DNA from 2 places in the Paenibacillus sp. p3-SID867 genome. Region 1 is predicted to be linked to the other one. Evidence: riboswitches for the same ligand, from Rfam matches in the RefSeq annotation. Region 1 holds a riboswitch; the other holds the start of a gene.
The links. A riboswitch is a leader RNA that binds a small molecule or an ion and turns the genes downstream of it on or off. The one in region 1 is predicted to bind FMN.
Positions count from the first base shown of each region.

Region 2: linked by a shared signal. The riboswitch ahead of M4D81_RS14425 (DMT family transporter) and the one ahead of ribD (bifunctional diaminohydroxyphosphoribosylaminopyrimidine deaminase/5-amino-6-(5-phosphoribosylamino)uracil reductase RibD) in region 1 are both predicted to bind FMN.

Region 1 is NZ_JAMBDM010000001.1:29,775-37,345, forward strand. Features, by position in the region: gene scpB (SMC-Scp complex subunit ScpB) at 1-406, opposite strand, end outside; gene M4D81_RS00185 (segregation and condensation protein A) at 375-1,166, opposite strand; gene ribH (6,7-dimethyl-8-ribityllumazine synthase) at 1,232-1,699, opposite strand; gene M4D81_RS00195 (bifunctional 3,4-dihydroxy-2-butanone-4-phosphate synthase/GTP cyclohydrolase II) at 1,955-3,193, opposite strand; gene ribE (riboflavin synthase) at 3,242-3,910, opposite strand; gene ribD (bifunctional diaminohydroxyphosphoribosylaminopyrimidine deaminase/5-amino-6-(5-phosphoribosylamino)uracil reductase RibD) at 3,934-5,034, opposite strand; FMN riboswitch at 5,303-5,486, opposite strand; gene M4D81_RS00210 (acyl-CoA thioesterase) at 5,686-6,087, shown strand; gene M4D81_RS00215 (peptidylprolyl isomerase) at 6,156-6,587, opposite strand; gene lysA (diaminopimelate decarboxylase) at 6,800-7,571, opposite strand, start outside.
Region 2 is NZ_JAMBDM010000006.1:184,363-191,933, reverse strand. Features, by position in the region: gene M4D81_RS14435 (choice-of-anchor I family protein) at 1-4,885, shown strand, start outside; gene M4D81_RS14430 (hypothetical protein) at 5,053-5,421, shown strand; FMN riboswitch at 5,659-5,825, shown strand; gene M4D81_RS14425 (DMT family transporter) at 5,961-6,941, shown strand; gene M4D81_RS14420 (RNA polymerase sigma factor) at 7,148-7,571, shown strand, end outside.

The sequences.
Region 1 (7,571 bases):
CGACTTCCTCGATCAATCCTTTGCTTACCAGCGTATGGATAGCCCGTTCGGACTTGACGCCGCGGATGTCTTCAATCTCTACGCGCGTAATCGGTTGACGATAAGCCACGATGGAAAGTGTTTCGAGTGCGGCTTGCGACAAGGAAGAGCGGGAAGGCGAATACGCCAGGCGCTCAAAATACGGAGCGTGCTCGGCCAGCGTCGCGATTTTGTAACTCCCCGCAATCTGTACGATCTGAATCCCGCGCTCATGGCGCTCCCATTCCTCCTTCATGTCCTCAAGCGCTTCGCCAACCAGGCCATCCGACTGCTCGGTGATCTCAGCAATTTGCCTAACCGACAAGCCCTCTTCTCCCGACAGGAACAGAAGCCCCTCAATAATCGATTTCAGCTTCGGATAATCCATCAATGCGTCCTTCCCCTCTCCACTCCATGACGATATCTTCAAACAACTTCTCTTGGTAGCACAAAATTTGCTTCATTTTCATCAGCTCCAAAATGGCCAGGAAGGTTACCACGATTTCATGCCGTACCATCTCTTCGTGTAGCAGCTTGGAGAACAGGATTCTGCCTCCAGGCCCAACCTCCTCCAAAGCATCCATGACCTGACGAATCCGGTCCTTAACCGATATTTCATCCCGCTGAATGCGGGCATACGATGTACGTTTGACTGCTTTGCTTAACGCTTTTTGAAAAGCAGCGATCAAATCGGAAATATGTAATCCCTGAACCGGATTCTCTTCCACTTCCGGCATGTAAGGCGTCAGGTCTTCCGCTTCCTTGGAATAAATCAGACTGCGTTCCCATTCCTTCTCATGCAGGTGGCGTGCGATGCCTTTGTACTTACGGTATTCGATCAGCTTCGCAATGAGCTCTGCTCTGGGATCCATGTCATCCTCTTCATAAAAATCGAACTCGTCCATTTCGATAACCGGAGGCTTCGGAAGCAATAGCTTGCTCTTTATAGACAGCAGCGTTGCAGCCATGACCAGAAATTCGCTCGTAATTTCCAGCTCCAGCTCCTGCATGTTGTGCAAATAGGCCATGTATTGTTCGGTAATCTCGCTGACGGGAATATCCTGGATGTCGATTTCCGCTTTATCAATCAAATGCAGCAGCAGATCGAGCGGTCCTTCAAACGTTTCCAGCTTGTATAATACGGTCACGGTGAAACCTCCCGCCAAAAAATAAAATGCAGTGCTCAAAAAAAGAGCACTACATTAAATAAGCACTATTTTAGGCTTTTCGTCAAGTTCGCCATTTCAATGGCTGCCATAGCCGAATCCCAGCCTTTATTGCCGGCCTTCGTTCCCGCGCGTTCCACGGCTTGTTCGATATTCTCCGTTGTCACGACACCGAAAATCGTTGGTACACCGGTCTTCAGGTTAATTGCGGATACCCCCTTGGCCACTTCGTTGCATACATAATCATAATGCGTGGTGGACCCGCGAATGACGGTTCCCAAGGTGATGATTGCATCGTATTTGCCGCTCTCTGCCATTTTTTGGGCAATCAGCGGGATTTCAAACGCACCCGGCACCCAGGCCACATCGATTTCGTTCTCCTGTGCGCCGTGACGCTTCAGTGCGTCCAGTGCGCCGCTCAGCAGCTTGCTGGTGATGAATTCGTTGAATCGACCTACGACGATCCCGTACTTTAGACCCTCGGATACTAATTTACCTTCAAATATAGTTGCCATGATGAATGACTTCCTTTCGGTTTGGAGTTTATATAAGGTCAAACTTGGCGGGTATGACTTCGGTTCATGTTTCCGCTGCGCTGACGGCTGCTGCTTCCGATCGCTGTTAACTCCTGATTTCATGAACTATTTATTCAAGGTAGAAATCAGGAGTTAAAGGCGACCGCTACCGCTTCTTCAGCAGCATTCCGTCCTCTTCGCTAGGTCACTCCAAGAAGTCAGCCTCCCCATGATTGACCTTTTGTTATGTGGTGATTAGTTGGCACTCTCGTTCTGCTCGATATCGCTGAATTTCAGCATATGACCGAGCTTGGCTTGCTTGGTATGCAGGTAGCCCGTGTTATCCTCGTTCTCCGGCATTTGGATCGGAACGCGCTCCACAACCTCAAGACCATAACCTTCGAGGCCTTTGATTTTGCGCGGATTGTTTGTCAGCAAGCGGATTTTTCTGATCCCCAGATCCTTCAGGATCTGGGCTCCAATGCCGTAATCGCGCAGATCGGCCGCAAAGCCGAGCTTAAGGTTGGCGTCAACGGTGTCGAGTCCCTCTTCCTGCAGCTTGTAGGCTTTCAATTTGTTGATTAAGCCGATGCCCCGCCCCTCCTGGCGCATGTAGAGAAGAACGCCTCTGCCTGCTTCATCGATTTGGCGGAGTGCCGCCTCGAACTGGGGACCGCAATCGCAGCGATGGGAGTGAAACACATCTCCTGTCAGGCACTCGGAATGCACGCGCACGAGAACAGGCTCATTCCCGTCGATCTCCCCTTTTACCAAGGCAACATGCTCTTTATTGTCCACGTCGTTGGTGTAGGCTACGGCCTGAAACACGCCGAAGTCGGTCGGCATTCGCACAGCTACCTCTCGCTGGACAAGCTTTTCTTTTTCATTGCGGTAATGAATCAGATCCTTGATGCTAATCAGCTTCAGCTCATGCTTCTTCGCAATCTCCACAAGGTCCGGCAGCCGTGCCATTGTGCCGTCTTCCTTGATTACCTCGCAGATGACACCGGCCGGATAGGAGCCGCTCAATCTGGCAAGATCGACAGCGGCCTCCGTATGTCCTGCCCGGCGCAGGACGCCTCCATCTTTTGCGATCAGCGGGAACATATGACCCGGTCTTCGGAAATCGGACGCAGATGCATTCGAATCCAAAATGCCTTTGACGGTGATGGACCGCTCATAGGCCGATATGCCTGTCGTAGTATCCTTATGATCAATGGAAACCGTAAAGGCCGTTCCATGAAAGTCCGTATTCTGGGTAACCATCGGTTTGAGGTCGAGCTCCTGGGCTCTGGCCTGCGTCATGGGCAAACATACGAGCCCACGGCCTTCGGTGATCATAAAATTAATGACCTCCGGGGTTGCCTTATCTGCTAATGCGATAAAATCGCCCTCATTCTCACGGTCTTCATCATCGACAACAATGACGACCCTGCCTTCCTTCAAATCGGTTAACGCCTCTTCGATTGTATGAAATGAAAAGCGTTCATCCATCGCTACTCCTCCTTCTTCCTCATGGAGACTCTATGTGAATCACCAGGCTTAGGCAAATCCGTGTTCCGCAAGATAATCCCTGCTGATCCCCGGTTTTGTCCCACCTTTGCTGCCGGCCCCTTCTGAGCCGTAATGCAGCAGGTGATCTACATATTTCCCTAAAATGTCGCATTCGATATTAATCGTATCGCCCGCTTTTTTATAAGCCAGCACCGTCTCCGCCAGCGTATGGGGGATGATCGATACCGTAAAGGAGGAATCTGTTGTTTTGACAACGGTCAAGCTGATTCCATCCAGTGTGACAGAGCCTTTTGGAATGATATATTTGAATACGTCCCCATTCGCGGGAGCAATCTCATATACCACGGCATTCTGATCCTCCTGCACATTCCGAATGACGCCGACGCCATCCACATGCCCCTGAACGATATGGCCTCCAAATCTGCCTCCGGCAGCCATCGCCCGTTCCAGATTCACCTTTCCGCCTGGCTGCAGTTCCTTCAGATTGGTATTTCTATAGGTTTCCGGCATCACGTCCACCGTAAATATGCCTTTGTCAATAGTTGTAGCTGTCAAGCAAACGCCATTAACGGATACGCTGTCCCCCAGCTTTAAATCATCCATAATCCGGCTCGCGGAAATGCTCAGCAGCATGGCTTCGCCCCTCCGTCCGATCCGCCTCATCTCGCCGATCTCCTCAACCAATCCAGTAAACACAGGTTTCCCTCCTTTCTTTCTCCTTATTTCCAGACCGGAATCCCGGTGACGTAAATATTGTCGCCAAGTCTTTCGGTCTCAAGTCCTGACAGCTGAATCGCTTGATTCATCTGCTCATACCCGCTGAACATGTAATTTCCCGGGGAATCGTATCCACCAATAATCTTAGGGGCGATGAACTGGATGAGCCGATCCACCAGCTTCTGTTCCAGCATCGAGCCATTCAGCGTGCCACCACCTTCCAGTAAAATGGAGGCAATCCCCTTCTGCCCCAGTTTCACCAGTGCAGTCTTCAGATCCACACGCGGTCCTGGCCCGCAGGGGATAACCTGAACTCCTTGCTCTTCCAGCACGGCCCGCTTCTTCTCATCCGCCTGCTCCGTCGTCAAGATCCACGTCGGCGCCAAACCGTCTGTCACGACATGGCTGTCGAGCGGGACTCGCAAGCTGGAATCCACAATGATCCTAACCGGATGCAAGCCTTCCACGCCAAGTCTTGTCGTCAGGCTTGGATTATCCGCGATTACGGTAGACACGCCTACCATGATGCCCTGGTGACGGTGACGCAGCGTATGCACAAGCTCTCTTGATTCCTCATTGGATATCCACTTGCTATCACCGGTTTTCGAAGCGATCTTGCCGTCCAGCGTGCTGGCTGTCTTTAACGTTACGAAAGGCTGACCCGTCGTAATGAATTTAATGAAGGTTTCGTTCAAGCGAAGAGCACGTTCCTTAAGGACACCGATCTCAACCCGGATTCCTGCTGCGCGCAGCATTTGGATCCCATTGCCCGCAACGAGAGGATTGGGATCCTCGCAAGCAACAACCACTCGCTGAACACCCTCGGCAATCAGCCTCTCGCTGCAAGGCGGCGTCGTTCCGTAGTGACTGCAGGGCTCCAGTGTCACGTACACCGTACTGCCCGCTGCTTTGCTGCCAGCCATATTCAGGGCATGAACTTCAGCGTGCGGTGTTCCGCGCTCCAGATGTGTTCCCACCCCTGCAAGCGCGCCATCCTTAACGACGACACAGCCCACAACCGGATTAATCCCGGTTTGGCCCTGAGCACGTTCAGCCAGGTCCAGCGCAAGTGACATATAGAATTCATCGTTGACGATATCCATGCTAAACATGCCCCTTTCTCAACGTTCACACAAAAAAGCCCTGCCAAAGATTCGGGGAATCCTTGAACAGGGCTTGATGGAAGTTAATAATCGACACGCTAAATAACCGTTATGATCGCAGGTTTTGCCTATAACAAACGATTCAAATCGGTTACCGGCGACATCAAATCATCGCAAGCACAGGCTTGAATTGCATGTGAAAACCTGCACATAACGCATATCGCGTTGTGTGCACAGACACAAATAGCACATGTTGCTTATGTGTCTTTCACTCCTTCTCCCATCCAGACTATACTGTCGGTCCCGGATTTTCACCAGGTCCACCGCATACGGTGTGTAACAACACACGCATATCCGGGTCACGGACTAAGACGCAGATATCTGCTCTCTAAAGCTCAATCACTGCGTTCATCACCGCCGGTAGGGAATTTCACCCTGCCCCGAAGGATTAAACATATGAAATTATTTGATCTTATGAAGAATCTTATCACCACCTTTTGAAAATTGCAAGAAAAACAACTAACTTTTTTAAAGTCTATAACTTAATACCAATATGTGTAATGTATGTAGAAGGAGAATTCTCCCCCAAGAGAGAACAGATAGATAGGATAAACACGGGAACTAGATACAGTTGAAAAGGAGCGCACAACGATGAAAACTTCGATGGACATTGTCGTCCGTCCTACGGAAATCGACGTCAACGGACATGTAAACAACGCCAAATACCTGGAATATCTGGAGTGGGGTCGTGAGGAATGGTACGAAGCAGGAAATCTTCAATATGACATATTGAAACGGCTCGGCGTCCAGACCGTTACCGTCAATATCAATATTAATTACCGCAAGGAGTGCGGCCAGGGCGAACGGCTGACGATCGTGACCGAACCGCATGCTATGGGTCGTACGAGTTATGTGCTGACTCAGACGATATACAACGAACAGGGAGAGCTGTGCGCGGATGCCGCCGTTACCAGTGTGGCGATGGATGTACATACCCGAAAAAGCCGGCCTGTTCCGGAGGAGCTCCGCCAATTATTCCCTGACCCTGCCTAACCCCTCCCCGGAATATTAAAAACAGGCTCACCCTTATGAGTGAGCCTGTCCTGAACAAAAGCTAATGGTTACGCTTCGTATACTTCTACTTTTTCCATTTTGTCGCGGCCTTTGAATGCATCCACATACTCCATGCCCTCTACAACTTTACCGAACACCGTATGTTGTCCGTCCAAATGCGGCTGCGGCTCGTAGCATACATAGAACTGGCTTCCGCCCGTGTTGCGGCCGGCATGCGCCATGGCCAAGCTTCCACGCTCATGCTTGTTAGGGTTGATTTCGCAGTTGATGGTATAGCCAGGACCGCCGGTTCCCGTTCCCTGTGGGCAGCCGCCTTGAGCAACGAACCCAGGAATTACGCGGTGAAATACAAGACCGTTATAAAAACCGGAGTTCGCCAATTTCTCAAAATTAGCTACCGTATTCGGTGCATCATTCTCGAACAGATCAAGCACTACCTCTTTGCCGTTCTCTAATGTGATCTTCGCTTTTTTAGCCATATGTGTTATCTCCTTCCGTTACTTAGAACGCTTTTATCGATTTTTTTACAATGCATTCTATAGTTTACTATGAATTGAGCTTCGAAGCAAAAACGATCTTGTCCCCCGTTTACACATCACATCTCAAGTCAAGGCATAACTAAGAGCCCTGACCGCAGCCGGAGGCATTGGCGGGCCCTCTTGGATTTTAGAGCCGTAAAACAAACATCAGATTAATTGGTTACGGTTTCTTTGGTTACACTTGCCGGCACTACATCATGGCTAATGATGTCCGCAAGCGACTCACGACGTACGACCAGCTTGCTCTGTCCGTCCTTCACGAACACGACCGCAGGTTTACGGATCCGGTTGTAATTGCTAGCCATGGAATAGTTGTATGCGCCTGTGCAGGATACGGCCAGCAAATCGCCTGTTGCTACCTTCGGAAGCTCCAAGTCCCAGATGAGCATGTCTCCGCTCTCACAGCATTTGCCGGCAATGGATACCGTTTCTTCCGGTTTCTCATTCGCCCGGTTCGCCAGCAGCGCTTCATATTTCGACTCGTACAACGCCGGGCGCGGGTTGTCCGTCATTCCGCCGTCTACGGCAACGTATTTACGCACTCCGGGAATATCCTTGCTTGTGCCCACCGTATACAGGGTGGTGCCTGCATCACCAACAATGCTCCGGCCCGGTTCCACCCAAATTTCAGGAAGTTCGGAGCCAAGGCCCGCAAAATGGGTCTTCACGGCATCCGTGATCGCTTTTACATACTGGGATACTTGAAGCGGCGTATCGCCATCCACGTAACGGATACCGAAACCACCCCCAAGGTTTACAACCTTGAACACAACCCCCAAACCTTCTTTAACGGAAACCGCGAATTCAGCTACGCGCTGAACAGCCATCTGAAAGCCTTCCACCTCAAAAATCTGGGAGCCGATATGGGAATGAATACCCATCAGATGAATGTTCGCTTGAGCCTCGGCAAGCTTCACCGCTTCA
Region 2 (7,571 bases), on a different contig from region 1:
GGTAACCGTTGATGTGTATGGTGGACAAGCGCCCTATACCTTCTCGGCGACGGGTCTGCCGGCAGGCTTTGACATTGCGTCCGATACAGGATTCATTACGGGTACGCCTGCTGCTGGTCAAGAGGGCGAATATACGGTTGAGGTAACGGTGCAGGATAGCGCACCCGTACCTGCGACGGCTCAGTCGCTTGTGAAATTGCAAGTATTGGGGAAACGCCCAGATCCGGTGGCTGACAAGCTGGCCATGAGGATGATCGGACATTATTCCGTGGGTACCTCCAATAAGGACGGCGGCGTGGCGGAAATTGTAAAATACAACAAAGATAATGGAAAGCTCTATCTAGTCAATGGTTCAACACAGCCGGCAAGTCTCGAAATCGTGTCACTTGGCGCTGACGGCAGTTTGTTGAAGGACAAGCAGATCAATGTAGAAGATGTGGCGAGCACGGGCGGTTTCCTGTATGGAGACTTGACCAGCGTGGATATCAACACCAAGACGAAGCAGGTTGTGGTCGCTGTACAGGAGCAGGATCATGCAAAAGCCGGCAAGGTTTTGGTACTTGATTATGACGGCGGCTTGATCAAATCTTATGAAACCGGCATCCAGCCGGACATGGTCAAATATACGTCCGATGGCCGTTATATCCTGACGGCGGATGAAGGCGAGCCTCGTACGGAGACCGCTCCTGATCCGGAAGGAAGCATTACGATTATCGACACCTTATCAGGCGAAGCAAGTCATCTGAAGTTTGATGACCCGTCGATTATTGACGATCTGGTACATATTCGCGGACCTGTGGAAGCGGACGGGCAAATTCGCAGCACCGGAACCAAAGGTGAAGCGATTCGTGATCTGGAACCCGAGTACATCTCGTTGTCCGAGGATGAGCTGACGGCATATGTCGCCTTGCAGGAGAATAATGCGATTGCCGTGGTCGATATCGCCGCGAAGCGTATTCAATCGGTCAAAGGGCTCGGGTATAAAGATTTCAATCAACCAGAGAACCAGCTCGACCTCCTGAAGGATGGACAAATCAAGTTTGAGAACGTTCCTTTTTACGGCATGTATATGCCGGACGGAATTGCGACCTACAGCGTGAACGGACAGCAGTATATCCTGTCCGCGAACGAAGGGGATGCTACTGGCTGGGATGACCGAAGCAATGAAAGCAATATTGGCAAAATGAAGCCTAGTCTGGATCCGTTGTCTCCGGCAGCTCAATTTTTGGCTGACAAGGGAACCACCTATGACAAGGTTGAAGTTGCCAGCGATATGGGCACTGGAGGGCTATATCTGTATGGGGGTCGTTCATTCTCCATCTGGAATGCAGCCGACATGTCCCAGGTGTACGACAGTGGCAGTGATTTTGAGAAGATTACGGCCGAGCGCTTGCCGAATCATTTCAATGCCAGCAATGACAAAACCGATCTGGACAGTCGCAGCGCCAAGAAAGGACCTGAGCCGGAATATGTTGCCGTGGGTAAGGTCGGACAGAAAACGCTGGCTTTTGTCGGACTGGAGCGCATTGGCGGGGTTATGACGTATGATGTCACGAATCCATCCGATCCTGCGTTTCTGAACTATATCAACACACGGAATTTTAACGGCGGTATTGAGTCGGATTCCGGCCCGGAGGGACTGGACTTTATTCCGGCCGCGGACAGCAAGACAGGACGACCGCTGCTGCTGGTCGCTAATGAGGTCAGTGGAACGGTGGCCCTGCTGGAGCTTCAGGTGACCAAAATTACGTTGGACAAGACATCGCTCACGCTGAATCCAGGCGGAACCCCGGTACAAATGCAGGCGACGGTTGAGCCTGTTCAGGGCGGTTCTTCCGAGCTGTTATGGAGTTCCTCCGATGAAACGGTAGCCACCGTGGATTCGAACGGTCTGGTCACGCCGGTATCTGTTGGTGAAGCCGTAATTACCGTCCTGAGCAAGGATGGCTACGGATCAGCGGAAGTACCGGTTAAGGTAACGGACGGTTCAGTGGATGGAGAACCGTGGAAGTTAACAGTGATGCATACCAATGATACCCATGCGCATCTGGCGGAAGTGGCCAGACGGGCCACGCTGGTTCAGGAGGTCCGAAGCGAAGGCGGGAACAGCCTGCTGCTGGATGCAGGGGATGTATTCTCCGGCGATCTGTATTTCACCAAATGGTTTGGGCTGGCGGATCTGGCCTTCATGAACTATATGGGTTATGACGCAATGACGTTCGGTAACCACGAATTCGATCAAGGAACCAAGACGCTTGCAGATTTCGTGAGCAAGGCGCAATTCCCGCTTGTCAGCGCGAATGTGGATCTTAGTCAGGATGCTAACATCTCGCACCTGATTCGTAAGCCGGCGGTGATCGATACCGATCAGCCAAAGACAACGGCAAATAACGGGGTATATCCATACGTAACATTGCTGGTTGACGGCCAAAAGGTCGGGGTATTCGGCCTAACGACCGAGGATACGGCCGAGACGTCCAGCCCGGGGAAAGACGTAGTCTTCCGCAATGCGGTGACTTCGGCCAAGGCAACGGTTGAAGCGATGGAGAAGGACGGGCTTGATAAGATCATCGCCTTGTCTCACCTGGGTTACGCCAAAGATCAGGCGCTGGCCGAGGCCGTCGAAGGCATCGACCTCATTGTCGGAGGCCATACCCATACGACGCTCAATGCACCGGAAGTGGTGACGGACAGTCAACACGGTACACCAACCGTCATCGTGCAGGCGAATGAATGGGGCAAGTTCCTCGGCCGGGTAGACCTGCAGTTTGACAAAAACGGCGTTGTTCTCGTTGGCGACGGCGAACTCGGCGGCAAGCTGATTCCGGTAGATAGTACGGTCCAGGAAGACACGCAGGCCAAGGATATGCTGGCTCCTTACAAAGCGGAATTGGAAGAACTGATGAAGCAGGTTATCGGTACTGCAGGCGTCGTACTTGACGGCAAACGCGAGAATGTCCGCTCCAAGGAGACGAATCTCGGCAATCTGATTGCGGATGGCATGCTGACTAAAGCCAAAGAGCTTAAAAATGCTGATATTGCCCTCACCAATGGTGGAGGTATTCGCGCCGCAATCGATGAGGGCGAAATCACGATGGGCGAGCTGCGTACGGTGATGCCTTTCGGAAATACGCTGTTTGTTATGGACGTCACCGGACAGCAGCTGAAAGACGGGCTGGAAAACGGAATAAGCGGTGCCAAACTGGCGGATCTGCCAGGAAAGTTCCCGCAAATCGCCGGGATGAAATTCAAATGGGATCCTAGCGCTCCGGCAGGCGATAAAGTGTTCGACGTACAGATCATGAAGGACGGAAGCTACAAACCTCTGGTATTGACCGAGACGTACCGGATGGCAACGAACAGCTTTGTAGCCAAGGGCGGGGATGGATATAAATCCTTTGCCGATGCGATTGCCGAAGGAAAATACAACGAGGATTTGGGTTACCCGGATTATGAAATTTTCATGGAGTATGTGAACAAGCTGGGCGGTAAGGTTACGCCTAAGGTCGAGGGTAGAATTACGGAGCAGAAGAGACCGGCGAATCCGGGCGACGGCTCTTCTCCTGGATCAGGATCAGGCGGGTCGGGAGGCGGCTCCGTAACACCGCCGGTATCACAGTCTAATCCTCCTTCCTCTGGCGGAAACACATCATTGCCAAACGTAATGGCAGGCAAGGATCTGAATATAAGTGATGCAGGCGGAGCAGTGGACCGCATTACGGTGAAGGAAGAGGCGTGGAAGAAGGCAGTTGCCGGATTGTCTGCGAACGGGAAGCAGGAGCTCATTATTCGGGCTCCAGAGTTGAACCGTGCCGCCGAGTTATCCCTTTCGGCAGCAGATCTGAAGTTGGCCATGGAACAGAATTCGAATGTGACCCTGGTGCTGGAGACCGCGCTTGGCGCATTCCGTCTTCCAGTAACGGCTCTACATTTGGATGAGGCTTTGAAGCCGGCACAAGGCTCCGGGAGCATCCAAGTGAAGGTATCCGTGGCTCCGGTAGCAAGCAAGGTAGCGGATGCTATGACAAGCAAGGCAGCTTCCATGGGCGCCTCGATGGCAGGAAGCGGAGCGCTTCAGTTTGGCGTAGCGGTTGGAGCACCAGGCGCAGAGCAAGAACGGAAGGATTTCGGGAAGCGTGTAATCAGCCGCATCCTGCCGTTGCCGGCAGGGACAGCTTCGAATTCGGTCACTGCTGTAATTTTTGACGCAGATGCGGGAAGCTTCCGATTTGTACCGGCTACAGCGACGACGTGGAATGGTAAACCGGCTATCGAAGTGAAGCATGCCGGAAACGGCATTTACGCACTGCTGCAGTATAAGAAGACCTTTGCCGATCTAAACGGCCACTGGGCGAAAGCGGAAATCGAATCCATGGCTTCCAAGCTGCTCGTGAACGGAGTTAACGCTAACTCGTACGCGCCGGGCAAAGTAATCACGCGAGCAGAGTTTACGGCTATGCTGGTCCGCGCGATGGGACTTAGTCCGGTCATCGAGAGCGGAGCATTCAAGGATGTTCAGGATGCCTCCGGTTATGCCGGCGAGATCGGCGCAGCGTTGCGTTACGGCTTGATCGAGGGCGGCACTGGGGGGGCCTTCTCGCCCAATGCCAGCATGACTCGAGCGGAAATGGCTGTCATGATCACCCGGGCCATGGAGGCGGTGAATCCGACAGGCCTATCGGATCAGGGTGCGAATGCCATTATTGAATTCAAAGATCAGGCATCCATCCCTGCCTGGGCGGCTGCCTATATTGCCAGACTTACGGAGCAAGGCATCCTGCGGGGTGACAACCATGGTCATTTCGGAGCACTCGATTCGGTTACCCGTGCGCAAGCGGCACTTGTTCTGAAACGTACTTTGGCAGCATTGAAATTTATGAACTAAGCGAAGCAGGAATTCATTAGAAATTATAAGACCGTCCTTAAGGTTGCTGAAATCTTAAGGGCGGTTTTTTTATATCAATGTAAAATGCGAGCGGTTAAAGAGAAGTACTCTGGTATCCGATAATATCCGTAAGTGTTAGATTAACGATTGGATAAGGATGTGAGTACATGCGCATTGCGTCTGCATATACATACTGGAGTCAGGTGAAACGGATGGACGCCGAATCAGCCCAAGGCGGATTTGAACAGCTGCTCCAGAAGAGCAAGAAGGAAGAAGAGAATAAGGGAAAGCTGGTAACCGTAAGGGAAGGCGGTTATTTGCGTCAGTATATGGTTCAACCGGATGGGAGCAAAATGCTGTTAAGCGAGACGAAGCAGAACGAAAGTGAATCCGCCGCCAGTTCAAAAGCTCTATCGATGTCGTTGCCTCGAGTGAGCGGAATGAGTCTTAATACCAAGGACGCTCTCGATCTGCTATGTCTTCAGGCTGGTGCGGTCGGTACGCGTTCCAGCTACAAGATATTCGAAATCACCTAAAATGAATAAATACCAAAAAATCATGCTGGTAACAAATTGATACTTGCTGTATAATTCTCAGTAAGTCTTGGTTGAACGTGAGATTTTTCATTGTAATCAACTCTAATTTCATTTATTTTGAAAATAGATGTATTTACATGAAAGAATTCATGTTATAATTTCAATACATCAACTAAGCTCATAGGAATTATCGGTTAATTAATTAGTGTGAATGCATTACAAAAATAAAACATGAATATGGATCTTCGGGGTAAGGTGAAATTCCTAACCGGCGGTGATGCTTCGTTCCGGCGTGAACGAAACTCAGCCCGCGACTCGCTGCGTTCTGGTGTGAATCTGATCGCAGCGACTGACTTGGTGCAATTCCAAGGCCGACGGTAAAGTCCGGATGGGAGAAGATCAAAAATGAGTTTGCCGTGGATGCGAAATTTTCCATTCGGCGCAGGCTTATTTGATCAGCCCCCGTTTACGTCGACACATGTCGATGACGGGGGCTTTCTGCTAGCAAGACCTCCGTATTCAAGACAGGAGAGGGCAAGATGAGTAATATTAATACTGGAGTCAAGGTGAAACCCTATGGTTCCGACACACAGGCAAGTCGACGTTTTAAGGGAGGGTTCTGGCTCGTCGTTTTGGGAGCCGCCCTGTGGGGCGTAGACCCTTTATTCCGGGTCATTCTGCTTAAGAATCTGACTTCGGCACAGATCGTTTTGCTTGAACATATCATTATTTCCTTGATTGCAATTCCTGTATTGTGGAAGAACCGGGAGGAACTAAAAGGCCTTGGCTGGAATCATGTCGGTGCTCTGCTGTTTATATCCTGGGGCGGCTCGGCATTGGCTACCGTATTGTTCACGATGGGGCTGTCGAGCGGCAATCTGAATGCCGTCCTGCTGCTTCAGAAGCTGCAGCCGCTGTTTGCCATCATTCTGGCCAGCCTGCTTCTGAAAGAGAAGCTTCCGCGCCATTTCGGCATACTGCTCATCATCGCGTTGGCGGGCACGTATTTACTGACCTTCGGTTTAACCTTGCCGATTGGCCATTGGAATGAGTTTATTCAAGTTGGCAGTCTATTGTCCTTAGGTGCAGCAGCGCTGTGGGGCGGTTCAACCGTCATGGGGCGCCTGATGGTAGGCAAACTGAAATACGAGACGGTAACCTCGCTGCGCTTCGTGCTTGCCCTGCCGCTCCTGACCGTCATTACATGGAGCGAGGGGGCAGCATGGAATATGCCGGCCTGGAATACCGGGGCCTTTGCCTTGGTATCGCTGAACCTGATCGGCCAGGCATTACTGCCGGGTCTCCTGAGCCTGCTGGTTTATTATAAAGGATTAACCACGACCAAAGCCTCCGTGGCAACACTTGCGGAATTGAGTTTTCCCATGGTGGGTGTGCTCATCAACTGGATCGTATTCCAGCAGATCGTGACAGGTCCTCAGCTTCTTGGATTCCTTCTGATCTGGGTTGTACTGTTTATTATTTCCAGACAGCAATCCGAAGCTTCTCCGCAATTACAATGAAATCACATACGTTTGTAGAAAAAGCCGATCCGGGTGGGATCGGCTTTTTTGCTGTTACACAAAACTGTTCCAGTAAGTTTGCCCGGCGAAAGGATCATTTTTTGAAAGATATGTAGGGTTTCCGGAATTTACGGTGTCTTATATAGTAGCACCGGATCTAAGGCTTGGTTCAACCGAAGGAGATGGTTATAAAGGGGGGAGGATCCATGGAGGATCGGACATTGTTGGACGGGCTTGCGCTGAAAGATCCGCAATGTTTTGAAACATTGGTTGACCGCTATTCACGCTACATAGCCGCGGTGGTCGCTAAAGTGGCTGGTGGACGGTTTAATTCCTACGATGTGGAGGAAATCACCGGGGACGTGCTGGTCAAGCTGTGGACAGACGGGCCCAAAATCATGCTGCGCGGAGATAGCCTCAAGCCTTATCTGGCCATAGCTGCGCGTAATCATACCTTGAATGTTTTGCGAAAAAGACAGCGGGTCATTGAATCCGAATTGGAAGATGATGCGGTTTCTTGTCCTTCTGCAGAGGCATTGGCTATTCTGCGGCAGGAGAAGGAAGCGATTAGCGGCATGGTCCAGGATATGGGGGAACCGGATCGCGAAATCTTCATCCGCAGGTACTTCT